3 regions of the Alteraurantiacibacter lauratis genome follow, and region 1 is predicted to be linked to each of the others. Evidence: predicted binding sites of a transcription regulator. Region 1 holds the regulator's gene; each other region holds the start of a gene.

The links. Region 1 encodes LexA, which represses DNA repair genes until DNA is damaged. Its sites were predicted from a motif close to GTTCCNCNCTTGTTCT; they were not measured.
Positions count from the first base shown of each region.
Region 2: WFP39_RS10165 (DUF7146 domain-containing protein) is a predicted target of LexA. The motif match lies at 2,689-2,704, and genes of this name have one in related genera.
Region 3: WFP39_RS10015 (S24 family peptidase) is a predicted target of LexA. The motif match lies at 4,004-4,019, and genes of this name have one in related genera.

Region 1 covers NZ_JBANRN010000001.1:213,471-225,614, forward strand. Annotated here, with positions in the region: gene WFP39_RS00990 (sensor histidine kinase) at 1-982, shown strand, start outside; gene WFP39_RS00995 (citrate synthase) at 993-2,279, opposite strand; gene gltX (glutamate--tRNA ligase) at 2,331-3,764, opposite strand; gene WFP39_RS01005 (ComEC/Rec2 family competence protein) at 3,793-5,964, shown strand; gene lexA (transcriptional repressor LexA) at 5,999-6,694, opposite strand; gene WFP39_RS01015 (molybdopterin molybdotransferase MoeA) at 6,767-7,975, opposite strand; gene moaC (cyclic pyranopterin monophosphate synthase MoaC) at 7,972-8,442, opposite strand; gene trpC (indole-3-glycerol phosphate synthase TrpC) at 8,498-9,286, opposite strand; gene trpD (anthranilate phosphoribosyltransferase) at 9,295-10,260, opposite strand; gene WFP39_RS01035 (anthranilate synthase component II) at 10,257-10,859, opposite strand; gene trpE (anthranilate synthase component I) at 10,922-12,144, opposite strand, start outside.
Region 2 covers NZ_JBANRN010000010.1:30,579-42,722, reverse strand. Annotated here, with positions in the region: gene WFP39_RS10180 (efflux transporter outer membrane subunit) at 1-1,373, shown strand, start outside; gene WFP39_RS10175 (hypothetical protein) at 1,421-1,633, opposite strand; gene WFP39_RS10170 (lytic transglycosylase domain-containing protein) at 1,998-2,657, opposite strand; gene WFP39_RS10165 (DUF7146 domain-containing protein) at 2,762-3,676, shown strand; gene WFP39_RS10160 (strawberry notch family protein) at 3,750-7,985, shown strand; gene WFP39_RS10155 (MbcA/ParS/Xre antitoxin family protein) at 8,038-8,451, shown strand; gene WFP39_RS10150 (RES family NAD+ phosphorylase) at 8,445-9,185, shown strand; gene WFP39_RS10145 (heavy metal translocating P-type ATPase) at 9,756-12,144, opposite strand, start outside.
Region 3 covers NZ_JBANRN010000010.1:166-7,220, reverse strand. Annotated here, with positions in the region: gene mobF (MobF family relaxase) at 1-2,316, shown strand, start outside; gene WFP39_RS10030 (DUF6961 family protein) at 2,345-2,554, opposite strand; gene WFP39_RS10025 (DUF5818 domain-containing protein) at 2,554-2,859, opposite strand; gene WFP39_RS10020 (thermonuclease family protein) at 2,856-3,281, opposite strand; gene WFP39_RS10015 (S24 family peptidase) at 3,294-3,938, opposite strand; gene WFP39_RS10010 (DNA-directed RNA polymerase subunit alpha C-terminal domain-containing protein) at 4,248-6,479, opposite strand; gene WFP39_RS10005 (hypothetical protein) at 6,486-6,863, opposite strand; partial or broken gene WFP39_RS10000 (hypothetical protein) at 6,860-7,055, opposite strand, start outside.

The DNA of each region.
Region 1 (12,144 bases):
CCCGGATACAGCGGAACTGGAGCAGGCATTTTCCGCCGGAGTGGGGCGGGCCTGGACCGATTTTGTCGAACTGGAAGGGGCGATCCACCACCAGCCCGTGCACTGGCGGCTGCTGGATGGCGCGCGGTTGCGCTTTGCGGGTTCGCAGCGGGATTGGCGCGCAACCTTGGCGCCCCTTGGCGAGGCGAGCGGGGAATTGGGCGGGTTCGATCTGCTGCTCTGCCCGGAACAGCCATTAGCTGAAAGTGCTGGCCCTGCGCCGCATGATCGTCCTGCCCCAACGCCGCGCAGTCGCGGCCCTGGGATCGGGCGCGACATCGCGCCGGTCCTGCGCCAGCCGGTCTCGCGCATTATCGCCAATGCAGAGACGATCCGCACGCGCATGGCCGGGCCGTTGGCGGATGAATATGCCAGCTATGCCGCCGATATAGCCAATGCCGGCGAACATTTGCTGGCGTTGATCGACGACCTGACCACGCTCGACATGGTGGAGGACGAGGATTTCAGCCCCGCCCCCGACCATATCGACCTTGCCGATGTGGCACGGCGGGCGGCGGGCATTCTTGGCGTCCGCGCGCGTGATCGCGGCATAAATGTGGATGCTCCCAAGAAAGATGAAAGCGCGCCAGCCATCGGCGAGTTTCGCCGTGTGCTGCAAATCCTGCTCAACCTGCTCGGCAATGCGATCCGCTACGCGCCCGAAGGTTCCTGCGTGTGGCTGCGTGTCGAAAGCGAGGGCGGCCGCGCACGGGTGATCGTGGCCGATCAGGGTGAGGGGCTGGATGCCGATCAGCAGGAACGCGTGTTCCGCAAATTCGAACGGCTTGGCCGCAGTGGTGACGGTGGATCGGGGCTGGGCCTGTATATCTCGCGCCGTCTGGCCCATGCGATGCAAGGCAGCCTTACGGTGGAAAGTGCACCCGGCCAAGGCGCGCGCTTCATTCTCGATTTGCCGGCGGACACCAAAGCATCCGCCGACTGATCCTCTTCCCTCAGCGCTTGTCGAGCGGAACGTAATCGCGCTGCGTCGGCCCGGTGTAGAGCTGGCGGGGGCGGCCGATCTTCTGACCGGGATCCGAAATCATCTCGTTCCACTGCGCCACCCAGCCCACGGTCCGTGCCAGAGCGAAAAGCGCGGTGAACATGGTGGTGGGGAAGCCGATGGCCGACAGGATGATGCCCGAATAGAAGTCCACATTGGGGAACAGCTTCTTTTCGATGAAATAATCATCCGACAGCGCCAGTTCCTCCAGCCGCAAGGCGGTTTCGAACAGCGGATCAGTCACTTTCAGCGCGTCGAACACTTCGCGCACGGTCTTCTGCATCACCGTGGCGCGCGGGTCATAGTTCTTGTAGACACGGTGGCCAAAGCCCATCAGACGGAACGGATCGTTCTTGTCCTTCGCCCGCTCGATGTAATGCGGGATCTTGTCAGGCGTGCCGATTTCCTTGAGCATATTGAGCGCCGCTTCGTTCGCTCCGCCATGCGCCGGGCCCCACAGGCAGGCAATACCCGCCGCAATGCAGGCAAACGGATTGGCGCCCGACGAACCGGCGAGGCGCACGGTCGAGGTCGATGCGTTCTGTTCGTGATCGGCATGGAGGATGAAAATCCGGTCCATCGCCCGCTCTACCGCCGGGATAACCTCGTAGGGTTCTGCCGGAACGCCAAAGGTCATTTTCAGGAAATTGCCGGTGTAAGACAGGCTGTTGTCCGGATACTGGAAGGGCTGGCCCACCGAATATTTGTAGGCCATGGCCGCAATCGTCGGCATTTTGGCGATCAGGCGATGGCTGGCGATCCGGCGCTGCACCGGATCGGAAATGTCGGTGCTGTCGTGATAGAAGGCGGACAATGCACCCACCACACCGCACATCACGGCCATCGGGTGCGCGTCGCGGCGGAAACCGCGGTAGAATTGCAGCAGCTGCTCGTGCAGCATGGTGTGGCGGGTGATCGTGTTCTCGAATGTATCCAGTTCGTCCTTGCTGGGCAGTTCGCCGTTCAGCAGAAGATAGGCGACTTCCATGAAGCTGGAATGTTCGGCCAGCTGCCCGATGGGATAGCCCCGGTGCAGCAGCACGCCTTCCTCGCCATCAATGAAGGTCAGCGCACTTTCGCAGCTCGCCGTTGAGGTGAATCCCGGATCATAGGTGAACAGCCCTGTCTGGGCATAGAGCTTGCGGATATCCACCACATCCGGGCCGGTTGTGCCTGCCATGACCGGAAAATCATGGGTCTGGCCGCCGACGGTCAGCTGCGCTTTCTTGTCCGTCAATTCATGTCTCCTAAGCTGCACCAAATATGTTTGTGTCAGAGTTGCTGCCCATTACGCTTGCGCCTGCGCGGTGATCCGCGCCAGGCTTTCTTCCCGGCCAAGCAGAACCAAAACGTCGAAAATCCCCGGCGAGGTCGTCTGCCCCGTCAGCGCCGCGCGCAGAGGCTGCGCGAGCTTGCCAAGTCCGACCCCCAGCTCCTCGGCATAGGCCTTCAGATTGGCCTCCAGCGCTTCAATTGTCCAGTCCGATTCCGCCTGAAACCGGTTTGCTATAATGGCCAGCCGTGCCCGTGCATCGCCATCCAGCAGCGCTTCAGCGCTCGCGTCGATGGGTATGGGATGAGGCACGAACAGGAACTTCGCGCCGTCGGCCAGCTCGTTCATGTCCTTGGCGCGCAGCTTAAGCACAGGCATGGCCTGCACCAGCAATGCCAGATCCGCCTGCGCGCCAATGCGGGCGGCGGCAAGTTCGGCTAGCCGCGCATCATCCGCCGCGCGGATATAGTGGCCGTTCATGTTGAGCAGTTTTTTGATGTCAAAACGCGAAGGGCTCTTGCCGACGCCCGCCAGATCGAACAACGCAACGGCTTCTTCGCGGGTGAACTCTTCCTTGTCGCCATGGCCCCAGCCAAGCCTCAGCAGGTAATTGAACAGTGCTTCGGGCAGGATGCCCAGCTCGTCGCGATAGGCATCGACGCCCAAGGCACCATGCCGCTTGGACAGTTTAGCCCCGTCATTGCCGTGGATCAGCGGGATATGGGCATAGACCGGTTCCGGCCAATCCATCGCGCGGATGATCGTCAACTGCCGGAACGCGTTGTTGAGGTGGTCGTCACCCCGGATCACATGGGTCACGCCCATGTCGTGGTCGTCCACCACCACGGCGAGCATATAAGTGGGTGTGCCATCAGAACGCAGCAGGATGAAATCATCCAGCTCGGCATTCTGCACGGTAACATCCCCCTGCACGGCATCAGCGATCGTCGTTTCGCCCGATTTTGGCGCCTTGATGCGCACGACATAGGGGACATCGGCGGGCCAGCTTTCGGGTGCGGCATCACGCCATTCGCTGTCGATACGGAAAGGGCGGCGTTCGGCTTGCGCCTTCTCCCGCCGCTCAGCAAGTTGCTCTGGCGTGAGATAGCAGCGATAGGCATGACCGGCATCGAGCAATTGGTGCGCGACCTCGGCATGCCGGGCGGAACGGGCGAACTGGAACACCGGTTCCTCGTCCCCGCCAAGGCCCAGCCAGTCCAGTCCGTCAAAAATCGCCGCAATAGCCGCTTCGGTGGAACGCGCGCGGTCGGTATCCTCGATCCGCAGCAGGTATTTCCCGCCATGGTGGCGGGCGAACAGCCAGTTGAACAGCGCCGTGCGCGCCCCGCCAATGTGCAAATAGCCAGTGGGTGAGGGGGCAAAGCGAGTCACGACCGGGCGGGCGCCCATGTTCTCCGTGACTGATCCCGCTGCGCCGCCACTTGCCATAAGCTGTTGTTTCCTGTCCTATCCGATGATGGCAACACGCCCGACGCCACTGGTCCCTATGGGGGAGGAGACCGGCGATGCTGCAATGCGGCAATCGCCTTGGCTCAGGCGCGTCAATTTGTCCAGCATGGCGGACGACGCGGAAAGATTTCTCGAAGGCGCGGGTTTTGACCGCGGGCCGTGGCTTGCCGTGATCCTTGCCGGGGGAATAGCTGCGTGGCTGGTTCTGCCTGGCCCTGCCGCATGGCTGGCTGCGATGGCTGGGGGCATTTTCCTGTGTCTTGGCGCGCTTGCCGCGTGGCGCGGGCGGGAGAACAGGGGGCACCTCGTGATGGCCTGCGTGACGGCGGGGCTGGTCTTTGCCGGCGGTGTGGGCACAATCTGGGCGCGATCGACTTTGGTTGGCTTGCCCGGTATCGAGCGGGCGATGTTCGGCCGCTTCGATGCCCGCATTCTCCAGCGGATCGAGCAGCCGGCAGAGGGGCGCACACGCCTTGTGCTGGCCATCCGCGATCCTGAGACGTCCGAACCGATGAAGGTGCGCGTCAATCTGCCGCTGGCGATGGACGATCCAGCCTTTCTCCCCGGCGCGGTTGTGCGCGTACAGGCGCGACTGATGCCGCCTGCGCCGCCCATGCTGCCCGGCAGCTACAACTTTGCCCGCGCTGCGTGGTTTGAAGGGCTGGCAGCGACGGGTTCGGTCACGGCACCGCCAGTTCTGTTGGCGACGAGCCGGCAGGAATCGCTGCTGGCGGCCACCAAGCGACGCCTTTCGGCCCATGTGCGGGCGCAGCTTGCTGGCCCCGCAGGATCCATCGCAGCCGCGCTCGCGAGCGGAGATCGCGGTGCCATCAGCCTCGCGGACGAGGAGGCCATGCGCGATTCGGGCCTCACGCATCTGCTTTCCATCAGCGGACTGCATGTGACGGCATTGATCGGCGGAGCCTATCTGCTCGCTTTGCGGCTGCTCGCCTTGTGGCCGTGGCTGGTGCTGCGGGTGCGCTTGCCGCTTCTGGCCGCGGGTGTGGGCGCGGGGGCAGGCATATTTTACACGCTATTAACCGGAGCCGAAGTGCCAACGGTTCGCAGCTGCATTGCCGCGTTGCTGGTGCTGGGTGCGCTGGCCATGGGGCGCGAGGCCCTTTCGCTGCGGATGGTGGCCGCAGCAGCGGGGGCGGTATTGCTGCTGTGGCCTGAAGCGCTGGTGGGTCCGAGCTTCCAGATGAGTTTCGCCGCAGTGATCGCAATCGTGGCGCTGCATGGGGCGGAGCCGGTGCGCCGGTTCCTGGCCCCGCACGAAGAAAGTCTTGCCCGCAAATATGCGCGGCGCACATTCATGCTGCTGGTCACCGGGATCGTGATTGAAATCGCCCTGATGCCGATTGTGATGTTCCATTTTCACCGGGCCGGCACTTATGGCGCGCTGGCGAATGTGGTTGCGATCCCGCTTGTCACCTTCGTTTCGATGCCGCTGATCGCGCTGGCCCTGTTCCTCGATCTTGCCGGTCTGGGGGCGCCGGTCTGGTGGCTGGCGGGCAAGACGCTCGACCTCCTCCTCACAATTGCTCGGTTCACCGCCGATCAGCCGGGCGCAGTCAAGCTGATGCCGCAAATGGGCCGCGGGACATTTGCGCTGTTTGTCGTCGGTGGTTTGTGGCTGGCGCTGTGGAAAGGCAAGGCCAGACTGGCGGGACTGCTGCCCGTGGGGATGGCAAGCGTGATGATGGCGTTCACCCCGGTGCCTGATATTCTGATTTCGGGCGATGGGCGCCATGTGGGCATCACCGGAGAGAATGACGGGCTCCTCTTGCTGCGGCCAAGCCGCAGTTCCTATGTCACCGACAATTTCATGGAGCTGGCAGGGGTAAAGGGCATACCAATACCTTTGTCGGAATGGCCGGGCGCTGATTGCACGGGCGACTTCTGCGTTGTAACACTCAAGCGCGCAGGCCGCGATTGGCATATCTTGATGAGCCGCAGCCGTAACCAGGTGGCTGAAAGATCATTGGCGGCAGCGTGCGAGAGGGCAGATATTGTCGTTTCAGATCGCTGGCTCCCGTCAAGTTGCCGCCCGCGCTGGATCAAGGCAGACCGGCGCAGTCTTTCCGAAACGGGCGGTCTTGCGATCAATCTGTCTGGCCCAACAATGCGCAGCGTGGCGCAAGAGCAAGGCGAACATGGTTGGTGGCGTGGGGGTTAAGCTGCGTCTGGAGCCTATTCCCCCACGCAAATCTTCAGTGGTAGCGTCGCAGCAGGCCTGCAAGCCTGCCCTGAACCTGCACTTCGTGATCGTCATAGATCTGCGGATCATAGGCTCCATTGGCCGGATCAAGCCGGATCTTGCCGCCTTCATGTCGCAGATATTTGAGCGTTGCCTCTTCGTTGCGGATAAGCGCGACGACGATTTCGCCATCGCGTGCGGTGTTGGTCTTTTTCACCAGCGCATAGTCGCCATCGAGAATCCCTGCCTCGATCATGGAATCGCCGGACACTTCCAGCGCGTAATGTTCGCCTGAACCCAGCAGGGCAGCGGGCACAGGAAGTGATTGCTGCCCCTCCAATGCCTCGATCGGAACGCCAGCTGCAATCCGACCGTGGAGCGGCAAATTGATCACATCGTTGGCTGCGGACGGGACGGTGCGCGGCGCGCCCACATTACCCACCACCGCATCATTGGCCGCAGCCCGCATCCGCGGTGCGCGCGTGGCCGATACATCGTCGGGCTGCTTGAGCACTTCAAGCGCGCGGGCGCGATTGGCCAGTCGGCGGATGAAGCCGCGTTCTTCCAGCGCAGAAATCAGCCGGTGCACGCCCGACTTTGACTTGAGATCGAGCGCTTCCTTCATTTCCTCAAACGAGGGAGAAATGCCGGTCTCCTCCAGCTTCCTTTGGATGAAGACGAGCAGTTCACGCTGCTTGGCTGTAAGCATGGGCCTGTTCCCTGATCTTCCGTTCCAATACGGGAACGAACAAGGAACAATTATGAAACAGTCCCGCCCAAGTCAAGCGATACCGCCATTTTGGAGCAGATAGACCGGCGCGGGGGAACCTGCGGGGTGGGCTGGTGAGCCGGGTGGGCGGTAGATGAGCGCATTTGCCTGGCTGAGCACCCGCAAGGCGCTGCTGTCCTGTTCATCGAGCGGCGCAACTGCATCATCTGTGGCAATGCCTCGCAGAAATTCAGCCCTTTCGTGTGTTGCCGGAAGATCGCCTTCAACAAGCCGCATGACAGCCTGCGGCACAGGTGCGGCATGGCCGCCCATCCGGCGCAGCAAGGGGAGAAGAAAGAGCCATCCGGTGACGAAGCTCGATACCGGATTGCCCGGAAGGCCCAGGATCACCGTTTTCCCGCGCCGGGCCACCATCAACGGCTTTCCGGGTTTCAGCGCGATGCGCCAGAAATCGATCGTTGCGCCCCATTCCTCTAAAGCTGGCCGAACGAGATCGTGGTCTCCAACCGATGCTCCGCCGCTGGTCACTATGACATCAGCGGCGGAGGCACATTCCAGGGCGGCAAGCAGATTGGCCTTGCGGTCGGCTACCGGGCCGATCCGCTCCACCGCGGAGACATAGGGAGCGGCCATCGCGGCGAGCATCGGTCCGTTGCTGGAAGGAATCTGGTGCGGCAACGTGGCGGCGGGATCGCTCGCCAGTTCGTCCCCGCTGTCGATGACGGCAAGCGAGGGGCGGCGGAACACATCAACAATGCCATGCCCGCCCATCAGGGCGAGCGCGAGAGCAGCCGGGGAAAGCGAGGTCCCTGCATTCAGCAGCGTATCGCCCGCAGCGAAATCGAACGCGGCGCGGCGGATATGCTTTGCCTCGGCCTTGGTGCCGGTGATTGTGCTGAGCTGATTGCCATCAATGCGCGCATTCTCTTGCAGCAGAATGGCTTTCGCCCCGGCAGGAACGAGCGCGCCAGTGGAGATGCGCACGGCCTGACCTGCCGTCAGATTGCCGGTAAACGGGTGCCCCGCCGCGCTTTCGCCCACGAGCTGCCAGGGGCCTGTCAGGTCACCGGCGCCGACGGCATAGCCATCCATGGCGGACAAATCGGTTGCAGGCTGGTTGCGGCGGGCAATTAGGGGTTGGGCCAGAACACGCCCGCTTGCACTTGCGGTCGGCACGCGCTCTGTGCTCGTGGGAGCGACCGCGGCAAGCAGCCGGTCCTGCGCCAATCGCCAGTCAAGCAAGCCGCACGCCTTGCTCATGCCGCGCGCCAGTCCCCGCTTTTGCCTCCGGTCTTTTCGATCAGACGCAGATTCTCGATCACCATGCCCTTTTCCAGCGCCTTGGCCATATCATAGATTGTCAGCAGCGCCATCGATGCAGCAGTGAGCGCCTCCATCTCAACGCCGGTCTTGCCGGTCAGGGAGGCGCGGGCGAAGACGGCGATCCCCTCGGCCTCGAAAGTGAAATCGACCGCTACCGCATCCAGCGCAAGCGGATGGCAGAGTGGAATGAGATCCCCCGTTCTTTTGGCGGCCATGATCCCGGCGATACGGGCCGCTGCCAGAACATCGCCCTTGGGGCCGGAACCCTCGCGCACAGCGGCAAGCGTCGCGGGCGACATACGGATGAAGCCAGCAGCGGTGGCACTGCGGTCGGTCGGAGATTTGCCGCCGACATCCACCATGCGCGCGGCACCGCTATCGTCGAGATGGGTAAGCTTTGTCATAGCGGGGCCATGCCAGATTGAACCGGCCTTGCACAGATGCCTGCAGGTTACAGCTTCACCCGCCCAGCAGCGCCCGCGTGGCCGCGGCAACATCGCCTTGCCGCATCAGGCTTTCCCCCACCAGAAAGGTGCGCACTCCGGCGGCGGCAAGGCGCAGGCAATCCGCGTGGCTGTTGATCCCGCTTTCCCCCACCAGCAGCGTGCCTGCAGGCGCAAGCGGGGCGAGTCGTTCGGTGGTTCCCAGATCGGTTACAAAGGAACGCAGATCGCGGTTGTTGACCCCGATCAGGCGCGAGCGGAGGCGCGCGGCGCGTTCCATCTCGGCCTCGTCATGCACTTCCACCAGCACATCCATGCCGCGCTCGGTCGCGGCGGCCTCGATCTCGGCCATGACGCCATCTTCCAGCGCGGCAACAATGATGAGGATGGCGTCGGCCCCGATCGCGCGGGCCTCGGCAACCTGCCAGGGATCAACCATGAAATCCTTGCGCAGAACCGGCAGGTCGCACGCCGCGCGGGCGGCAACCAGATAATCCTCGCTTCCCTGGAAATAGGGCGCATCGGTGAGCACCGAAAGGCATGCCGCACCCCCCGCCTGATAGGCGCGGGCATGGTCGGCGGGTGCGAAATCGGCCCGGATCAGACCCTTTGACGGACTCGCCTTCTTGATCTCGGCAATCAGCGCGAATCCCTCTGCCGCCTTGGCGCGCAGCGCCGCTTCGAACCCGCGCGGGGCGGATTGGAGAGCGGCGGCGGCGTCGAGATCCGCCAGTGAGGCGAGCGCCTTGCGCTGCGCTACTTCACCGCGCTTGGTGTCGCAGATTTCGATGAGCTTGTTGGTCATGGTTCCGGTTACTTGCACGCGGCGATCCAGCAATCGAGCAGCGCCTTGGCAAGCCCTTTGTCGATGGCTTCGGCGGCTTCCTCAACACCTTCGCGCCAGCCCGCTGCCTCGCCCGCTACGATCAGCGCGCCTGCCGCATTCAGCAGCACGGCATCACGGTATGCGCCTTCCTCGCCTTCCAGAAGACGACGCAAGGCGGCCGCGTTGAATGCTGCATCGCCGCCGCGAATGGCATCGAGCTTGTGGCGGGCAAGACCGGCGTCATCCGGCAAAACGGTGTCAGAAATCCCATCAATGCCAAGGGTCGCAACCCGACTTGGCCCGGCAATGGAAAGTTCATCCAGCCCTTCCATCCCGGCGACAATCATCACCTTGTCCATGCCAAGCAATTGCATGGCATCGCGGTATATGGGGACATAGGCAGGGTTCGCGATGCCGATAAGCTGGCGCGATACGCCTGCCGGATTGGCTATGGGCCCCAGCAGGTTGAAAATCGTGCGGCGCCCAATCTCCCGCCGGATCGGCATCACCCATTTCAGCGCGGGATGATGTACCTGCGCAAACAGGAAGGCAATGCCTATATCGGGCAGCGTCTGTTCCGCCATTTCGCCCGCACGCGACAGATTGAGTCCCAACGCCTCCAGCGTATCCGCTGCGCCCGCCTTGGAACTGGCCGCGCGGTTGCCGTGCTTCGCCACCGGCACGCCGCAGGCCGCCACCACAAGCGCCACCGCAGTCGAGATGTTGAGGCTGTGCTGTCCATCGCCGCCCGTGCCGCAGACGTCTATCGCGTTGGCCGGGGCGGTGATGCGCTTCATCCGGGCACGCATCGCGCTCGCGGCTCCGGCAATCTCTTCCGCAGTTTCGCCCCGGTCTGCCATGTCGATCAGCAATTCGCGGATTTCGGCATCGGCCATCTTGCCGTCGAGCATCTGCCCGAACAGCAACTCTGCCTCGGCAAAGGACAGGCTCATGCCGCGATGGCTTTCGGTGCGATCCCGCACATCCGCACGAAATTGGCGAGCAGGGCATGGCCGTGTTCGGTCGCGATGCTTTCCGGGTGGAACTGCACGCCGTGAATCGGCAGGTCGCGGTGGCGGAAACCCATCACCGCGGTGCCATCGATCCCCGGCGTTTCGCTGGTCGCGTTGACGAGCAGGCAATCAGGAATGTCTTCCACGATCAGCGAGTGATAGCGCGTGGCGGTGTAGGGGCTGGGCAGGCCGGCGAACACGCCGGTCCCGTCATGGGTGACGAGAGAGGTCTTGCCATGCATTAGCCCGCCGCGCACCACCTTGCCGCCGAAATACTGGCCGATCGACTGGTGGCCAAGGCAAACGCCCAGCAATGGCAGGCCCGCATCGGCACAGGCACCGACCAGCGGCAGGCTGATCCCGGCTTCGTTCGGGGTGCATGGGCCGGGGGAGAGCAGCACGCCCGCAGGCTTCAGCGCCAACGCCTCTTCCACGGTGAGCGCATCGTTGCGCACCACCTGCACGTGCGCCCCCAGTTCCATCACGTAATGGACCAGGTTGAAGGTGAAGCTGTCGTAATTGTCGATGACGAGGATCATGGCTGCGCCCTATCGGCCCGAAGCGGGGTGAGCCGCAAGGGTATTAATGGCGGTAGTCGCGCTCATTGCCCGAACTCCGGCTCGGCTGCCACGCGCGCGGCCTCGCGCGCGGCGGCGACCAGCGCGCTGGCCTTATGGCGGCATTCGGCAGCTTCATAGGCAGGATCGCTGTCGGCGACGATGCCGCCGCCCGCCTGCACATGCATGACGCCGTCCTTCACAACGGCCGTGCGCAAAACGATGCAGCTGTCCACCGAACCATCGGGCGCGAAATAGCCGACGCCGCCCGCATAAGGCCCCCGCGTTTCGGGCTCCAGTTCGGCAATGATCTGGCAGGCGCGCACCTTAGGCGCCCCCGAAACCGTACCTGCCGGAAAACCTGCGAACAGCGCATCCAGCGCGTCCTTGCCCGGCGCCAGCTTGCCCACGACATTGCTGACGATGTGCATGACATGACTGTAACGTTCGATGGTGTAGCTGGCGGTCACCTTGACGCTGCCCGCTGATGCCACGCGGCCCACATCATTGCGGCCGAGATCGAGCAGCATCAGATGCTCCGCACATTCCTTGGGATCGGCCAGCAGACTTGCCTCGTTCGCCGCGTCTTCTTCGGGCGTCTTGCCGCGCGGGCGTGTGCCGGCGATGGGGCGGATGGTCACCTCAGCCTCGCCATTGGCATCGGGGCGCACGCGCACCAGAATTTCGGGGCTGGAGCCGACGACGGCAAAGCCCGGCAGATCGAGGAAATAGAGGAAGGGCGAGGGGTTCACTCGCCGCAAGGCGCGGTAAAGCGCAAAGGGCGGAAGCGGAAAGGGGCAGGTAAACCGCTGCGCCAGCACCACCTGGAAAATGTCGCCCGCGGTAATGTAATCCTTGGCCCTCAGCACCATGGCTTCGTAATCGGCCGGGGCGAGCACCGGGTTCAGCGCCATTTCCGGCACATCCTGCACGCGGGGCGTGTGCGGTGCAGCGCGGCCCAGCCTGCGCAGCGCCTCGTCAATCCGCTCGCCCGCCAGCTCGATCGCGCGATCAGGGTCGCTGCCATCTGCCCAAAGCGGTGCGATGCAGAACAGGCTGTCAGTCAGTCGGTCGAAAACCAGGACCAACGTTGGCCGGGCAAACAGCATATCGGGCAGGGCGAGATCGCTTTGCGGTGCGCGCGGCAGTTTCTCGACCAGGCCGATCGTCTCATACCCGAAATAACCGACAATGCAGGCCAAGGCCGAAGGCAATTCTGCCGGTACGTCGATACGGCACGAATGCACCAATGCGCGCAGTTCGGACA
Region 2 (12,144 bases), on a different contig from region 1:
CGGGCACCAGCGCGCCGCAGCCGGAGTTCGTCCGACGGTCGGAAGGGGTGAGCTTGGAGCAGCCCACGCTCGCGAGCTGGTGGACGGCGCTCGGCGACCCGGTGCTGACCCGCCTCGAACAGCTGGCGCTGGCGGACAATCCGGGGCTCGAGGCGGCAAGGGCGCGAGTCGAACAGGCGCGCGCCTCCGTTCGCCAAGAGCGCGCCAACCGCTACCCCACCGCGGGGGCGCAGGCGACGAGCATCCAGGCCAACCTGCCCGGTCTCGATCTCGGCTCCGGTCCCTCGCAGCCCGGCCAACCTCAGCAAGATGAAGACGAAACTTCGCTTAGCTTCTACAACCTTGGCCTCAACGCCAACTGGGAGATCGATCTCGCTGGCGGGCAGCGGCGCAAGATCGAGGCGGCCAACGCCCTCGCCGCCGCTGCGGTCGAAAACGCGGCCGACGCGCAGGTGCAGCTCACCGCCGAGGTGGCGCAGACCTATGCCAACTTGCGCGAGCGGCAGCTGAGGGTCACCGCGCTGGAGGGGCAGCGGGCGCTGCAGGAACGGACCCTGCAGCTCGCCGCGCAGCGGTACGAGCGAGGCACGATCCCTTTGTTCGCTCTCGGCCAGGCCAACAACGAGCTCCAGGCGATCCTCGCGGACCTCGCAGCGGCCGAGGCAGATGCGGCAGTCTATCTGGATGCCCTCGCGGTGCTGACCGGGCAGGCACCGGGCGCTCTCGACGCCTATCTCGCCGCCCCCGCCGCGATCCCCCTGCCGCCCGAAAGCGTCGCGGTCGGGGACCCGGCTTCGCTCATCCGCCGCCGTCCCGACATCCGGGCCGCGGAACGCAACCTGGCAGCGGCGACGGCCCGCATCGGCGTTGCCGAGGCGGCGCGTTTTCCCAAAATCTCCTTCATGGGCATCCTCGGCATTGGCGGAACGTCGCCGGACGACATCCTCGATCTCGGCAATATTTCCGCGATCGCGATCCCGCAGTTGCAGTGGGGCCTGCTCGATTTCGGACGCACCGCGGCCGGGATCGATCAGGCCGAAGCGGCGCGCGATGAAGCCGAGGCGCAGTACGAGGAGATCGTACTGCGCGCCCTGCAGGACGCCGAAGCCTCCCTGGCCCGCTTCGCGCAGCAGCGCCGGACGGTCGCGGCGCTCGCCCAGATCGCGCAGTCCGCGACACGCGCGGCCGAGCTTGACCGACAACGGTATGAAGCGGGCGTGATCTCGCTGGGCGATCTCAACGCGTCGGAACGGCAGAAGCTGGCCGCGGAAGCGAGACTAAACGCCGCTCTCGCCGCCCTTTCGGGGAGCTACATCGCAATTCAGAAATCCCTAGGCCTGGGCTGGGGGAATCCCACTGAAGGCGTGCAATAAGCGCCTGCCATGGACGCTTCCGAGAGTACGCCAATCAGCCGTCTGCCTCAGGTGGCGAACCGCCCGGCACCCCAGCCGATCATAGCCCCTCCAACGATGCCGGTCGCGAGGATGGGGACGTAGGCCTTGGTGTCCGGACCGTCGTCCCTTTCCAAGGCATAAAGTGCGGAGGACAAGTGGGCGCCTGCTGTCCACCGGCCTTCGCGGTCGAGCGTAGCCAAACACTGCTCAAGACAACGCTTCACATCCGACACGGTCATGATGTCTGCTGTCTAGGCGCTTGCCCCATACGACTCGACCGACCCTGCGTTGGCTCCATGATCCTGACCAAACCAGCAATTTGGGTCAATCGTTTGCGCGTGAGTCAAATGTCCGTTCAGGGTCGGAAGCGGACCTTCCTCTTCGCGCCAGGACTGCCCATGAGCCGACGGGCAGCTGCCGGCCAAAGGCGGTCACGAAGTGACCACTGCCAAGGCGATTCGAACAAATTGCGCTAACGCAACCGCCCGCCTTGCGTTGTCGCCACGCTATTGCCGCAACGCTCGCATACAACGGCTCAAGTCGCACGGTCCCCCTCCCAACGGTCCCGATACGCGTCTCGACGACCACTCACGTCCGCCCCCTTCAAGGCTGCCAACGCGCAAGGACATTCCGGACATAGCCCGGCGTCTCGCCGTTGCGAGGAATTCCCCTTGCCCGCTCCACAGCTCCCGGCCCCGCATTGTACGCGGCGAGCGCGAGATGAACGACGCCGAACCGGTCGAGCATCTGTCTTAAATACCGCGCGGCCCCGGAGAGGTTGGCGAGCGGGTCGAAGCGATTGGCGACCCCGAGCTCCTTTGCCGTCCCCGGCATGAGCTGGCCGAGCCCAGCCGCGCCTGCCTTGCTGATGGCGAACGGATTGTAGCGGGATTCCGTCCAGATCAGCGCGTCGAGCAATCCGGTGGGCAGGTCGAATTGCGCTTCGGCAGCATAGACATGCGGAAGATATGCTGCCCGGCGAAATCCGTTGGGCCCGGCCGCCGGCTGTGCCTGCCTCTCATTGTGCGTCTCGGCGCCCGGAGAGCCGAAGGCAGCCGGACCCGGCGCTGACGTTGGTACCGCGTTGACATACGGGGGGTCCCAGACGCCATGCTCGACGAGCTGAAAGCCGTCGGCCGTCTGGGCCAGACGATAGCCATTGTGCTCCTGGGATGGAGGACTGCTGCTTTCGATATCTGTCTGGGCATGGACCGGCGCAGCCAGCGCCAGACACCCTGCGATGAATGCAATTCGCACGAACATCTTCCGATTCCTTCTCTGGTCGAATCGAGAGAGAACATATAAAGAACAAAGGTTGTAGGAAAACGATTGGCGCGGGTGCGGAGAGGAGGCTGCGCTGGGGAGGCATGCAAACTGGAGAAACCATGCCCCAAAGCCATCAACTCGAGCGTCTCGAGCGACGCGCGCGGGAGATCGTCGACAGCCTTGGCGGAACATGGCGCCACAGTCGCGGGATGTGCCGTTGCCCCGCCCACGATGATCGGACACCCTCGCTGAGCGTCAGCCTCGGTCGGCGCGCCATTCTGTTCCACTGCTTTGCCGGCTGCTCGAACCAGGAGATCATCGCAGAACTCGGCCGGCGGGGCGTCCGCGCACGCGAACTGTTCGACGGCTCGGGCGAGCCTTTGCCGGAGCCGACCCGCAAGGAAACAGCCGACCGCAACGCGTGCCGGCTCTGGCGCGGCGCCGATGCGCTCAGCGGAAGCCCGGCCGAGGCCTACCTTTTGAAGCGCGGGCTGACGCAGTTGTCATCCGAACTGCGCTTTCATCCCAAGACACCGCTGGGTCCGCGTGGCGCCGTCCGATTCCTGACGGCGATGCTGGCGGCCGTGCGCACGGATCTTGGCGTCATCGCCGTCCACCGCACCTTTTTCGATGCGGGGACGGGCCGCTTGGCGGGCTTTGATCGGCCCAAGCGGGCGCTGGGGAGCCTGCAGCACGGAGCGGTGCGCCTCGCGGCGCCGCGAGGAGGGCGCTTGGGCCTGGCCGAGGGAATCGAGACTGCGCTGTCGGCCATGCAGCTATTCAGCGTGCCCTGCTGGGCAACGCTCGGAAACGAGCGTTTCGGTCTGGTCACGATCCCGGAAAGCGTGCGCGAGCTTCACCTTTTCGTCGACAACGATGCAGGCGGCGACCTGGCGGAAGAGCGCGCGCGCGAAGCCCACGCCAGGGCCGACCGGCATATCACTGCCATGCGGCCCACCACCCTCGACGAGGACTGGAACGATGTCCTGATGAGAAGGGCACTGGCCGCCAGCTGATCGGGTCAGAGGGGAGGGACGCCCTGGCCTTCGCGAGGCCAGGACATCGTGATTGGCCTCGTCAGGAGCTCCCATGTCACTCTCATCTCCCGCCTTTGCCTTTCCCGATTGCAGCGAGCCGCCGGTCCTGTCCGCAGCCCGCGAGCTTGCCGGACTCATCGAAGCCGACGTGACCGTCTCGCGCGAGCGGCTCAATTCCGTCCTCGTCCGTCAATTCGGTGGCAGCGATGCCGATGGCCGCTGGTCGGTGCGCGATGCTCATGCAGCGCTCGAGCTCGCCCAGGTGCTGTGGTTGAGCCGCAGCGCCGGGCTAGCCCCGGCATCGCCCGCCCCCAGCGCTGACCCAGCATTCGCCCGGCTCGAGGCCCTTATGCCAAGCCAGGCCGTGCGAAGCGAAGAGCAGATCGAGCTGCAGCAATTCTCAACGCCGCCGCGCATCGCCTGGCTTGTCGCGCGTGCCTGCGCGCTCCGCCTGGGCGAGACCGTCCTCGAGCCGTCGGCCGGGACCGGTATGCTGGCGGTCTGGGCGGCAAAAGCGGACGCGGGCCTGATCCTCAACGAGATATCGCCGCTGCGCCGCGACTGCCTCGGCATCCTGTTCCCCGATGCCGCAGTGAGCGGCCATGACGGCGAGCTTATCGACGAGATGCTTGACCCTGGACACGTGCCGAGCGCGGTTCTCATCAACCCGCCCTATTCGCACGGGATCGAGCGCGGGCACGATGGGCGCACCGGAGGCCGCCACCTGCGCTCGGCCTGGAAGCGGCTCGCCGCCGGCGGGCGGATGGTCGCGGTGATGCCCGAGTGGTTCGACGTGCATCGGTTCCTCGGCGCCCTTGGAGGACCGGCCGCGCTGCGCCTCAACGTTGCGGTCGAGCGCGCTTGCGCGAGGCATGGCACCTCTATCACAACGTGCCTGCTGGTGCTCGACAAGATCGAAGACCGGGGGAAGCCGGTCGTGTGTCGAACCAGCGATTTCGGGGCACTGTGCGAGCTCATCGATGCGATCCCGGCACGCTCCTCGGCCATCTCGCCCCTTCTGCTTGCCAGATCATCGGCCCTTGCTCCGGTCCGGCTCATGAGGCTGGCGGCCCAACCCCGACTGGTGCCGCCCAAGCAGACGGCGCCCGCAGCTCCGAGTGAACCCTGTGCGTACGATGCACTCGATGTGCCGGCTCCCCTCGCCGAGCAGGTCGGGCATTACCTGCCCTACCGGCCGAGCCGCATCGCCATTGCAGGCGCCGCCGAGCATCCAACGCCGCTGGTGGAATCGGTCGCAATGGGCTCGATCACCGCGCCGATCCCGACCGAGGTTCCGCTGCTCCCGGCCGGCCTGATCGCCAAGGGGCTGCTCTCGGCGGCCCAGGCCGAAACGCTGATCTATGCGGCGAGTGCCCACGCGCGTGATCTGCCCGGCCGCTTTGTACCGCAGGACAAGGGCTGCTCGCTGGCACCGAGCGCTGACGGCGCCGTCTACCGCATAGGTTATTTCCTCGGTGACGGCACCGGAGCGGGCAAGGGGCGCCAGCTCGCCAGCGTGATCCTCGATCGGTGGCTTCGCGGCGAGCGGCGCCACATCTTGATCTCGAAGAACGAGGCGCTGCTCGAGGACGCGCGCCGCGACTGGTCGGCGCTCGGCGGGCTACCCATCGACATCCAGCCGCTCGGACAGTGGAAGCTCGGCCAGCCGGTGACGATGCGCGAAGGCATCCTGTTCGTCACCTACCCGACACTTCGGTCGGGCAGGACTGATGCCAGCCGCCTCGATCAGATCCTTCAGTGGGCCGGCGAGGACTTCGAGGGCGTGATCGTGTTCGACGAGGCCCACGCGATGGCCAACGCCGCAGGCGGCGAAGGGTCGCGCGGGAAGGTCAAGGGCTCGGAGCAGGGGATCGCCGGCGTGCGGCTGCAGAACCTGCTGCCGCGCGCGCGTGTGCTCTATGCCTCGGCAACCGGTGCTTCGGACGTCAACAATCTCGCCTATGCGACACGGCTTGGGCTCTGGGGTCCCGAGACGGCGTTCGCCAATCGCGAGGCTTTCGTGAGCGACATTCGCGAGGGCAGCATCGCAGCGATGGAACTGGTCGCGCGCGACCTGAAGGCGCTGGGGCTCTACACGGCGCGCGCGCTGTCCTTTGCCGGCGTCGAGTACGAGATCCTCGAGCACAAGCTCACCCCTGAGCAGATCGCGGTCTACGATGCCTATGCGGAAGCCTGGGCGATCATTCACGCCAACCTCCGCGAGGCGCTCGAAGCGACCCGGATCGTCGACGCGGACAGCGGAGACACGCTCAACAGCGGCGCCAAGGCCGCTGCGCTGTCGATCTTCGAAGGCACCAAACTGCGCTTCTTCGCCCAGCTGCTGCTGTCGATGAAGCTGCCGAGCTTGCTGCCCGCGATCGAGGCGGCGCTGGCCGATGACAACGCGGTCGTGGTGCAGCTGGTCTCCACGGCCGAGGCCATGCTAGACCGGCGCTTGGCCGAACTGTCCGACGAGGAACGCGAAGCGCTCGAGATCGACCTGTCCCCCCGCGAATACGTGATCGACTATCTCGCGAAGAGCTTCCCGGTTCGCCTGATGGCGGTGTTCACCGACGAGAACGGCAACCCTCGCTCCGAGCCGATGGTCGATGACGAAGGGCGTCCGGTGCTGTGCCGTTCGGCACTCGCCGCGCGTGACCGGATGATCGAGCAGCTCTGCGCGCTGCCGCCGATCGCCACCGCGCTGGATGCGATCATCGAACGGTTCGGCGTCGAGCAGGTCGCCGAGGTGACCGGACGGAGCCGGCGGCTGATCATCGGCCCGGACGGACGACAGAAGCTTCAGCCGCGCACTCCGCGCGCGAACATCGTCGAGACGCAGGCCTTCATGGATGGGGCCAAGCGCATCCTGGTCTTCTCCGACGCCGGCGGCACCGGCCGCAGTTACCATGCCGACCTCGCCGCGAGGAACCAGGCCCGGCGGGTCCACTTCCTGCTCGAGCCGGGCTGGCGCGCCGATGCCGCGATCCAGGGGCTGGGGCGCACCAACCGCACCAACCAGGCCTCGGCGCCGCTGTTCCGTCCGGTGACCACCGACGTGCGCGGCGAGCGGCGGTTCATCTCGACGATCGCCCGGCGCCTCGACAGCCTCGGCGCTCTCACGCGCGGACAGCGCCAGACGGGCGGGCAGAACCTGTTCGATCCGGCCGACAATCTCGAAAGCGTCTACGCCAAGGAGGCGCTCAATCGTTGGTTCGGCCTGCTGTTCACCGGCAAGCTCGAGGCGGTCGGCCTGGCCAGGTTCCAGGAGCTGACCGGGCTCAGGATCGAAGGGCCTGATGGCGGCATGGTCGACGACCTGCCGTCGATCCAGCGCTGGCTCAACCGCATCCTCGCGCTGCCGATCGCGTTGCAGAACGCAATTTTCGACGAGTTCCTGGCATTGGTCGAAGCGCGGGTCGATGCCGCACGGCAGGCCGGCACGCTCGATCTCGGCCTTGAGACCATCGCCGTTGAGAGCTTCGAGATCCTGTCAGATACTTTGCTTCGCACCGACGCCCTGTCAGGGGCGACGACGCATCTGCTCGAGCTGGAGATCGCCCGCGCGCTGAAGCCCCTGACGCTGGCGACACTCGACGAACACTACGGCGTTGACAGTCCGCGGCACCGGACGCTGCGCAACGGCCGGTCGGGCCGCGTCGGCCTGCTGGTGCCGGCGCGCAGCCTGCTGACCGACGACGGTGCGCGGATTGCGCGGTTCGAACTGCATCGTCCGCTGAAGCGAGGCTATCTCACCGCCGATCAGCTGGACGAGAGCAGCTGGGAGTCTGTCGACGCCCGTGAATTCCGGCGCCTGTGGGAGGCGGAGGTCGACGAGGCGGCATCGAGCCTCAAGCACGAGCGGCTCCACCTCGCGACAGGCCTGCTGCTACCGGTCTGGGACAAACTTCCAGCCGATCACGTTCGGGTAAGCCGCATATGCGCGAACGATGGCCGTTCGCTGCTCGGCCGCGAAGTTCCGCTGCACTGCGTTCCCGACATCTGTCGCGCTCTTGGACTGGAGCATGGCCGGAACTTCTCAGCGGATGACATTGTCCAGGCGGTCCTGGCGACTGGCCGCCCTATGGAAGTGAGGGGCAGGGAGCACCTCACGCTCAAGCGCAGCCTAGTCAACGGCGGGCAGCGGCTCGAGCTGACCGGCTGGAGCGCGGCACGGCTCGACTGGTACAAGACTCAAGGCTGCTTCACCGAAATCATCCGCTACCAGACGCGGCTCTTCGTACCGCTTGGTGAGGGCGCTCCGATCATTTCACGGCTCGGTAGCTAATGATTGCCAAATGGCCATCAACGCGCTAGATGCTGCCATATGGAGACGCAGCATGTTCGGACTTGAACGCATCGACACCGAGCCGCAGGCATTCCGTGCTGAGCCGGTAACCCAAGACGAAGCGACCGCCATGTTCCGCGCGTCGCTCAATCTTTTCGGCAAGTGGGAGCTGACCGACGAACAGGCAGCAACCCTGCTCGACATGTCGGTCCGCACCTTTCGCCGCTGGAAGGCCGAAGGGGCGGGGCGGATATCGCGCGATGGCTGCGCACGGCTCTCCAACCTGATGGGCATCCACAAGGCTCTACGGATCATCTTCACCGAGCCGCAGCGAGGCTATGCGTGGATCCGAACCGGCAATTCCGCCTTTGCCGGAGCGAGCGCGCTCGACGTGATGCTCGGCGGCGAGCTTACCGACCTCATTCGGGTGCGCCGCTACCTCGACGCCGAGCGCGGCGGCTGGTGACGGTCGACGATATTCCGGTTTCGCGAGTTGAATGGAAAGGTGCCGTCAGGATCATACGCAGCGCTTTTCCGCCAATCGATCTGTTCGAAGACATCGCCGATCCGGCCGATTGGCCGCTGCTGATCTCCGCCGAGCAGAAGAGCAACCCACGGGTCACAGCGAGCGTCGGCAACCTCGATCTCGTTCCGATCGAGCGCAGGGTCGGAGGCCATGGCGCATCCTACCTGATGGCGCCTTTCACGCATGTCAGCCCCGACAGGCCCAGCCGTTTCACCGATGGGACCTTCGGCGTTCTCTACGTTGGCAACGCGTTCGAGACGGCGCTGTTCGAGACAATCCACCACCACGAGCGTTTCATGGCGCGCACCGCTGAGGAGGCTGGCTGGACGTCCCAATTCCGAGAGATCATCTTGTCGGTGCACGCCGATCTGCACGACCTGCGGGGCCCTCGCAGGCGGAGTCATCCGGCCCTTGCTCGGGACGATTACAACGCATCGCAAGAGCTGGGAAAGCGCCTTAAGGGCGGTGCCTCCGATGGCGTAGTATATCCCAGCGCGCGGCACGCGGGCGGCGAGTGCGCTGGCCTCTTCTACCCGGATTGTGCTTCGGCGCTCGTCCAAGGGCGGCATCTCGACTACCGTTGGGATGGCGAGCGGGTCGATCTAGTCCGCAACGCAGGGTCGGGCGAGGTCTTCCGCGTCGTGGATCTTCCCGACCACCCTACTTCGAGTTGACCGGACGGCTTCGCGTGCGGTTCGAGTCATTTGGCCTTTACCTCGAGCCCTTGTGAGCGGGCACTCGAAAGCAGACCCTCTCGAATTTGGTCTCCTGAGTGAAGCGCAGGGTCGAGGACTCATGGTCAACGATTATCGATGTGTGGGAAGTCTCGCAGAATGGCTCCGCCAGACGAGCGCTGACTTCCCGGAGCTGACGATTGACGACCTGATCGCGAAGGCGGTGCGTGCCCCTCGAAGTTGGAGGATGGGACAACAGGAGCCGGCCGCCATAGCTCGTGCAGCAGTTGGGCGGCTCATATGGTCCGGGGAAATTGAGGTTGCGGACGGCAAGGTCTTTTCGACCCGGCGCATGAGGGGCGCGCGGACGAGCGGACAAGGACGCGCAGCGTCCCTGGGTCATGAGGATGATTCAAAGGCATGTAGCGTCCGCGTAACGCGTCGATTGCGGTAATTAATTGACTTGCCGAGATCACGCGTCCTGTTCCTCCGACCTGAAGGCATTTCGGGTTAGGGAAGGGTGTTTGACATCAGGGTTATCGGCCGACCCCAAATCGAAGGCTGCTTTGCTCATGCTGCGCTGCTCTCAGCGGCGGAGTCCTGCGCGAACGGAACTTCGCGGAAAGCCAGCAGACGCAGAGCGTTGAAGACGACGAGAAGCGTCGAGCCCTCGTGGGCAACGACGGCCGGACCGATGCCGAGGCCGAGGATCGTCGCCGGCAGCAGCACCGCGACCACGCCCATGCTGACGAAAACGTTCTGACGGATAATGCGCCGCGTCTGTCGGCTGAGGCCCACCGCAAACGGCAGCTTTGCCAGGTCATCAGCCATGAGCGCAACATCAGCGGTTTCCAGGGCGACGTCCGATCCGGCTGCTCCCATCGCGATCCCGACCGTGGCGGTGGCTATCGCGGGAGCGTCATTGACGCCGTCGCCGACCATCGCGACCTTGCCCTCGGCCTCCAACAGCTTCTTGATGGCGTCTACCTTGTCTTCGGGCATGAGGTCGCCCCAGGCTTCCTCGATGCAAACGCTTGCGGCCACGGCCCTGGCGACGGGAGTCGCATCGCCTGAAAGCATGATCATTCGCGTTATGCCGAGTTCGCGCAGTCGAGCCGTCGCGGCGCGGGCGGCGCTACGGGGAGTATCCATCAGTCCGATCACGCCGAGGTAGCGTGTGCCGCGGCGCACGATCATGATGGTTCGGCCCTGCCCGCGGAGCGTGTCGGCCGAGCTTTGCATTTCCTGGGGCAGCGGGGTGCCCCCAGCCTCTGAGAAAAGCTCGTCCCGGCCGATATGGACGACCTCGCCTTCGACGACGGCTTCTACGCCGCGCCCGGTGATCGCCCGTAAATCGGACGCGGGCGGCGGCGGTGCCTGAAGCCGTTCGGTGCCATCTCGTACAATGGCGCCAGCGAGCGGATGGTCGCTCAGCGCCTCGACGGCCACGGCCGTCCGCAAGAGTTCCTCGTCGGTGGCGCCGGAAGCCGGGACAACGTCTGTCACGCGCGGCCGCCCTTCGGTCAGCGTGCCAGTCTTGTCGAACGCGATGGCGGTCAGGGCGCCGAGATTCTCGAGCGGGCCGCCGCCCTTGACCAGAACGCCGCCCCGAGCCGCCCGAGCTACGCCGGAGAGCACGGCGCTCGGAGTTGCAATGGCCAGCGCGCAGGGGCTCGCGGCGACCAGAACGGCCATCGCGCGATAGAAGGTGTCGCGGAACGGCTCGTCGATCACGACCCCTGCGAACAATAAGACCACGACCAGCGCCAGCACGCTCGGCACGAAGATACGCTCGAACCGATCCGTGAAACGCTGTGTGGGCGACTTTTGCGTTTCCGCCTCGCTTACCAGCTTGACGACCTTCGCCAACGTCGAGTCAGCGGCGACACGGGTCACCTGGACTGCCAGCGCGCCCGAGCCGTTGATGGTGCCGGCAAACGCGCGCGAGGCCGCTGCAACACTGTCCGGTGCTGAAGCCGCTGCCGCCGCGTCGGACACCGGTTGCTTGTCGACCGGGACGCTTTCGCCCGTCACGGGCGCCTGATTGACGCTGCTCGTCCCCTCGATGACGAATCCGTCGGCGGGCAATCGCTCATTGGGTTTGACGATGACGATATCACCGACCGACAGCGCTTCGACCGGCACTTCCTCTGATTTGTCGCCGCGGCGTACCACGGCCGTCTGTGGCGCCAGCTCGGCAAGCGCTTCGATCGCGCGCTTGGCGCGGCCCATCGCGTAGTGCTCGAGCGCGTGGCCGAGACTGAACAGAAACAGCAGCAAGGCACCCTCGGCGAATTCCCCGAGGGCGGCCGCACCTGCGGCGGCGACGAGCATCAGAGTGTCGATCTCGAACCGGCGCAGCTTGAGGGAGTCGATCGCCTCGCGCAGGGTGAAGAACCCGCCGAAGAAGTAGGCGGCAAGATAGAGGCCCGTAGAGACGAGCGGCGGCGCGGCCTCGATCCAGGAAAGGGCAAATCCGAGCGCAAGGCAGCCCCCTGAGAGGAGCGCGAAGAAAAGCTCGGTATTCGCGCCGAAGATGCCGCCGTGGGCGTGGCTGCCCTCCTCGCCGTGATCGTGTCCCTGATGCTCGTCACGGGCCGGGTGCCCCGGAAGCGCCGGGGCACTGGGGGCGGATTCGGATTCGGCGTCCTTCGAGTCCCGGCGTCGGACGCCGAGAGGGCCGAGCGCAGCCTCGATCCGGGGTTCGTCGATGATGCTCCGGTCGAACTCTACTCTGAGCGCCCCGCTGGCGGTTGCCTGCGCTTCGAACACGCCCTCGAGCCGGCTGAGCACTTCCGTCACGGTGCGGGCGCGACGCTGTTGCTCGATCCCGTCGACTTGCCAGACCAGGTGCCCGAACCGCGCTGTAAGTGTGGCCCCGGCAGCGCGGGCCGCTTTGCGTATCCGCGCCAGGCTGACCTTGTCCCGATCGTAATGGATGCAGAGCTTGGTGGGCTCG
Region 3 (7,055 bases), on a different contig from region 1:
TACGAGGTCGGGGAGTTCGGCAAGCACGGCAATTTCGAAGCCGTGGGCGTTCCTAAATCCATCCGAGACGCCTTCAGCACCCGCCGTGCCGAGATACTCGAAGCTGTTGCGAAGATGGACCATCGGGGACCCGGCGTGCTCGATGCCGCGACACTGATGACGCGAGCGGAAAAGGCGAGGATCGAGGACCGCGATGCGCTCGCGCGCCAGTGGAAGGAGGCTGCGGCCAAGCTCGGATTCGACCCTGCGGCGGTGATTGCCAAGGCCAACGCGCGGGCGGTCCAGGACCTCGGGAACGTGCCCGGCTTGGGCGAGACGGTCCGCTCGCTTGTGGAGCGCGGGCGCTCCCTCGCCGCCTCCTTTGCCGAGCGTCTCGGGCTGCGGGAGGGCGACCCGCTCGTCCCTTCGCACATGGGCAAGCGGACACCAGAGCAGATTGCCGCAGTGCACGCCGTTGCCTCGGCCGTTCGACACCTGGGCGAGCGCGAGGCGGCATTTCCGCGCGCCGAGATCTATCGAACGGCGATTGGATTCGCCTTGCCGACCTCGATGCCCGAGATCGAGCAACGCGTGGACCAACTGCTGCGCCAGGGCCACCTGCTCAGGGGCAAAGGGGCTGACCGCGAGCTGGTGACGACGCGCGATGCGATCGGCCTTGAGCAGCGCATCATCGCGAGCGTCGAAAGCGGCCGGGGAACTGCTCCCGCCATCGTGCCGTCCGAGGTTGCCGGCGAGCGGCTGCAGGCGCTCTCCCAGCTCAAATACGGGATGACACTCAATCCCGGGCAGGAGAATGCAGGGCGCCTGCTGCTCGGCTCCCACAACCGCATCGTGGCGATCCAGGGCATCGCCGGCGCCGGCAAGAGCACAGTCCTCAAGCCCGTCGCCGACATCCTGCGCGAGGAGGGTCGGGCGGTGCTGGGCCTGGCCGTGCAGAACACGCTCGTGCAGATGCTCGAGCGCGAGACCGGCATCCCGTCGATGACCGTCACGCGCTTCCTTCGGCGCCACCGCGACCTCCTCGAAGGCGGTGATCCGGCGCGGCTTGCCGAAGCCCGGTCTTCCATGCGCGGCACCGTCGTGCTCCTCGACGAGGCATCGATGGTCGGCAATGCCGACAAGGAAAAGCTCGTCCGGCTCGCCAATCTGCTCGAGCTCGATCGGTTCGCCAGCATCGGCGATCGCAAGCAGCTGGGCGCGGTCGATGCGGGCAAACCGTTCGACGTGATGCAGCAGGCCGGTGTCGAGACCGCGGTCATGAACATCAATGTCCGCGCTCGGGAGCAGGCGCTTCGCCGGGCGCAGTACGCGGCCCAGGGCGGGCAGATTGACGAGGCGCTGCGGCACTTGGGCAAGCATGTCGTGGAGGTGGCTCAGGGAGCCGCCGTCGAGGCCGCTGCCGTCTGGCTATCGCTGTCGCCGCAGGATCGCGAGCGTACGTCGATCTATGCCTCCGGCCGGGCATTGCGGAGCCAGGTCAATGACGCAGTGCAGGCTGGCCTGCGCGCGAACGGGGAACTCGGGACCATGGGCATGAGGGTGGACACGCTCTCCCGCGTCAATGTCACCCGCGAGGAGCTGCGCTATGCCCGCACCTACGCGCCGGGGATGGTGGTCGAGGTTGACCGGCGCCAGCGCGGGCAGAGATTACTCAGGGGCCAGTACCGGGTCATGGAAACCGATCTCGTCCGCGAGCGGGTGACGCTCGAGAACGAACGCGGCCGCCGCTTCGAGTTCCGCCCCGGTCAGCTCCGCCCGCAGGGTGAGCAGGATCCGCTGCGGCTGTTCGAGCTCCGCCCGCTGGAGATTCACGCGGGCGACCGCATCCGCTGGACCGAAACCGACCACAAGCGCGGGCTGCTCAATGCCGACCAGGCCCGCGTGGTCGCGATCGACGACCGGCGCGTGACGGTGAAGACCTCGCTCGGGGCCGAGCACCAGCTCTCGCGCGGCGACCCGATGCTCGAACGGCTCGACCTCGCCTACGCGCTCAACGCGCACATGGCCCAGGGATTGACCTCGGATCGCGGAATTGCGGTCATGGACAGCCGCGAACGCAACCTGTCGAACCAGCAGACCTTCCTGGTGACAATCACGCGGTTGCGGGACGGCCTGACGCTCTTCGTCGATAATGCGGGCAAGCTCGAGGCCGCCGTCGAGCGCAATCCGGGCATGAAGCGATCGGCCCTGGAAACCGTCGATCTCCTCCGCGACGCCGCCGCGAAAGGACAGGCAAAGGGGAGGGGGCTGCTCCCCGAACGCGAGCCGCCCGAGCGCGAACGCTCGCTCACCAAGCCGTTCGAAATCGGAATCTAGCCGCGCCTAGGTTCTTCCTGCCGGCCGATCAGTTCATTCGCTCAATGGGCGGCGCTTGCCCGCCAGTTGCGGCAAGCTGCGCGATGCGCTCGGCGATCGCCTGCCAGGTACGGACGCCCGCTGCATCGCCTTCCAGGACGAGCGCGCCGATCTGCTCGGCGGCATGGAGCGCAGCCTCTTCGCCGTGGGTCTGCAGCACCCGATTGGCGCAGGCCCACAGCTCCCATTCGCTCAGCATCAGCGGAAATAGCCGACCAGCCCCACGAGGAAGGCAATGACGCCGTAGGCGACGAGGCCCCCGGCCAGGAGATACTCGATCCTAACCCTGCTTTGTCGCGGCCGCGGTATGCCGGCGGGCCAGACCTGCTCGCAGGCAACCCCGTTGAACCCGGCGCGCTGTCCCACGACCTCGACCTCCTGGCCGACTAGCCGGTGCGCTCGCCCTCCGGCGTCAAGCTCCCATGTGCCGCCGCCGTCGGCCCTAAGGACCAGGCCCACTCTTCCCCGTTCGAGACGGCCGCGCAGGTGCAGGTCGGCGTTCATCGGCAGTCCGGGCCTTTCCAGTAGCGATCCCAACGCAGGACCGTGCGCGTGCGGATCATGGCGCACGACAGGTCCGTGCCTGTTGGCAGCCGGCACCAGGCCGCTGTCCTGTTTCCGCCGGCCGAACCTTCGGAGCGGCAGGTCATCCTCGGGCCGGCGACGGCAACGTGACCCGTCGAATTGCGTCCGCGGGCGCCGCCGAGCAGGCGAACGAGCGCGTCCCGGGCTTCGGTGGGCGAGGCGTCGGGACAAGGCTGGTTGGCTCGGCAGGTTCCGTCCATCTCGCGTGCCGCGATACCGGAGAGCCGGACGTGCGGCCCCTCCGCGCACCAGATGGGTCCATCCCCGTCCCACACATGCGTCGGCGTGCATGTGAAGGTTTGTCCGGCGGCAACGATCGAGACGGCAAGGAAGGTCAGCATGGAACGGCGGGCTTACTGCAGCGCACGCCCAAACCAAAGCACCCGCCCGACAATGTTGATGCTGCGGCGTTCGAGGCCCCGCCAGCTCGGATAGGCCGGGTTGTCGCTCAGCACGGAAATCCGTCGGCCCTGCGGCTCAATCGCGATCCGCTTCACGTTGAGCGCGTCATCCATGCGCAGGACGTAGATGCCGTCGCGCAACCGCGACTGTCCGTCGGCGAGGTCGACCATGACTTCGTCCCCGTCGTGCAGGGTCGGCTCCATCGAGTCACCGTGCACGCCGATGATGGAAAGGCTCGACGCCTTGCTGGCGGTCAGCCGGCGGAGCCATTTCTCATCGAAGCCGAACTGGGAGCATTTGGATTCCATCTCGGCCAGCGCCCCATGACCGGCGGAAGCCTCGACGCTGAGCACGGGCACGTGGACCAGCTCGACAACCGGTCCCGAGCGGCGCTCGGGAGCCCCAAGGATCTTCTCGTCGACACCGAAGAACCGGGCGAGCACCGCGCGATCCTGCTCGTCCAGACTCCTGGGGCTCCCGCGCCGAATGTACTGCTGGATATAGGCTGCATTGCGTCCGAGGAGGCGGGAAACCGAGGAGTAATTGTACCCCCGTTGCTGAATCAGCTCGTCCAGGGCTTTGCGTGCTTCGTCCATCGCCGACGTCCCATGTGAGTGCATCTAGGAAATCCGATCCTAGACTCTAGGATGTCTTCCTAGTAGGAACATAACAGGAACGCAAGAGTGATGCGAGTCGGGTAAATGGAGCTTCTGGAGCAGGTCGAGAGCTATCTGGCGCGCACCAAGGTGCCGCCGAGCACGTTCGGCAGGCTGGCCGTGGGAGACCCCCGTTTTGTAAAGGATCTGCGTTCGGGACGCCGCCTCAGGGGTAGGACGCAGGAGCGTGTGTGCGCGTACTTGGACTCTAGAAACCAAGGGTGAATGGGGATCCTGGGGCGCCAAGAGTCAGCCTGCTGTTGCCCTCAGGGACAAGCGCCCACCGGACGCCGACTGAAAACGACGATCGCGTGCCGCCAGGCAAAGAAGAGCGCGGGGCGGTAGTCGGTTTCCCAACAGAGCCGAGCATTCACCCGCATGAAGGCCCGAGTCTGTCTCTCGGAGAACGTCGGCAACCTCATCCAGAAACGCAGGTTGGTCAGCACGCTTAATCGATATGTCGCGATCATTGAGGGCCCATGTGTTCCAGTCGAGCTTGATTACTGGATCCTCCACCGCGAACTGCATTCCCTGATTGATCCCTCTCACAGCAATAAGCCGTTCCCGAAGCTCGCTTGAACTGAGAGGTCGACCCGCTTGCATTAAGATGGCGGTTACTGCCTGCCGAATTTCGACGCGAGCTGTCTCGGCAGTTCCATCGGACCTGGCCCAAACCATTCTTCCGAATGATGTTAGGCCTCCATGTTGTTTCAGGGCGATATCCAGCTCATACTTGTCGAACCGTCCGGGCAAGTCGATACCCCGGAGGTGCAAGTGTTCGAGAAGCTCACTGGCGTGCCACTGGCGATCCTCTGGGCCCTCCGACACAATCTCCACCGCTTCATCCGCGAGGGCTTCGCGCTCAGCCCGGGTCACCGATAGGTGCTTCAGAAGACCGTAAGTACCCGGAGCGAAGAGAAAGCCAACGTCGGCGGCGGCATTGTGGGCGCGGCGTTCGTCGATCTGGCGCCCAGCTCGCCGGGCTGCGCTTAGGGCGATCTCGCTATAATGGAGCGGCCTGTCGCTCTCCTGCAAAACAGCTTCGACCAGCTGCTCGGCGCCTCGCCCGTATGAGGTCAAGATTTCTCCGCCGCCGTCATCTGCGAAATGGCACCAAGCCGATGCCGTTTCCCACAACAGGCCCCCAAACTCTCCGGCCTGATCAGGCAGGAGGCACCTAACATGATGTTCGCAATCAGCCCGCGACCATCTAGCGCCGACACCTCCGGCGAGGAGTTGTCTGGCCGATGCCAAAGCAGTTTGCCACGCATCCTGGGACAGAAAACCAAGGTATTCCGTGCCGGCGATCTCGACTATCGCGGCCCCAGTCGAGCACATATTCGTAATGAGATAACGGGCAACAGATCGCTGCTCACCTAAGCCAGTGAACCAGGGTTCGATAGCTTCTGCTCCAAGGAGCGGGAGTGGGAACTCTCGGTCAGCCAGTATTTTTCGAAGCTTGGCCGCGAGGATGTCATCCCAAACCTCCTTGCGGACGAGGCGGGCAACGACTTTATCCTCAATCTGCCTGATCCGCTCGCGGGTGACCGCGTAGCTTTCACCAATCTCCTGGAGCGTTTCCGGGTCACGGTCCAAACCCATTCGGCGTTCGAGAATATCGCGCTCTCGTTCGGAGCAGTTTGCCAGGGACACGCGGACCGCTTGAAGCAGCGTGCCATCCATTGGCTCCAACAATGCGGTCCCACTCTGCTGGGGACCAGCAAGGTATGCGCTGCGTAGAATTGTCGAGAGTTGATGAATCGAAGTGCGCCCAAAGTTTTGAAAGTTTAGAAGTTCGGCGGTCGTCAGCGAGCCCAGGTCGGCAACTTTCAAGATGCCCCTGTTGCGGAAAACATTTGCGATCCTGACAGTAAGATCCAGGCTTTCGAGCGGAACTTCGGCGAGCCAAGGTGGCGCGGCTCGAGCAATCGCACACGGATCATCGGCGTCCGCGCCGACTACCTCTTTGAACCGGTGACGGGCTAAACGAGTCCTGAGAACCGCGTCGAGCTTTGCTTCGAATTGAGCGTAAGTGGTTTCGTCTAGTATGCCGACGTCGAGCAGGGCCGCTCTGTCGTCGGCGTTCTCGCTCGCAAACGATCCGAGCCAGCCCAGAAATGCGGCGACCTCCGGTTCGCGGTCTTCGCTTACTGGTTCCGGTGCCGAATATCCCCACCCCTCGAGCGCGAGGAAGACTGGTTCGTCGTCAACGGTTGCGACCGGCAACGCGGACGCTTTGAACGAGCGCGGTAACGCTCCTTTCGCACCTGGGGTAAGTAGCACCCGGCCGACATGTTCCGCAGCTATCAGGTTGAAAGACTTGGCCACTCGCCTTTCAAAGCCCACATGAAGGACTGCGCTCGTTACTTCCTCGCTTCGGCCAGCCCAGCTCCGCACCACGTCTTTCAAGTCGTGATGAACTTCGATCTCCCAGTGGGAGGAAACTGTGCGAAGCATCAAGAAGGCACGAAGCGATGCCAACACGAGCTAGTTTGCCTTAGTGCTTGCCTGGTCAAGGAGCGCGAGAAAATCGATCTCTCCCGCCTGGGCCTGTGCATGGAGCTCGGACACGCCCCAATCAGCCAGGCGCTCGATCAAACGGTAAACCGTTGTCTCTTCGAGCGCCTCGGGCATCAGCGCTTCCACCGATTTGCGCAGCGATTGATCAGGGTCAAGCGACCCCACATTGAACAGGTTCTTACGCTTTACCAACTCTCCCGGAACAACCCCCTGAGCAATGGCGAGACTAACGCCGAAGCGATAGCCATCGATCTTGTCGGCGAAGACCCCAAGCTCCTTCAGCTCCTCGAGTTTGTCGTCTGCGGCTTCCGACAGACCCACGTTGATGAGGTCGCTTGTGCTCATAGCGTAGCCCTCTCGATCCGGGACTGGGTCTCTGACACCTCCTCGATCGTGTAAGCCGCCCCGATCCTCGATTTGATGGACGCAAGATCCGTGTCGGGCCGGATTTCCCCCCCATGAACGAGCAGAACAAACTGGCTCGTGACTGTCGGTAGGTACCGCAGGACGTTATCGCGATGCTTCGGGTCGAGGCGC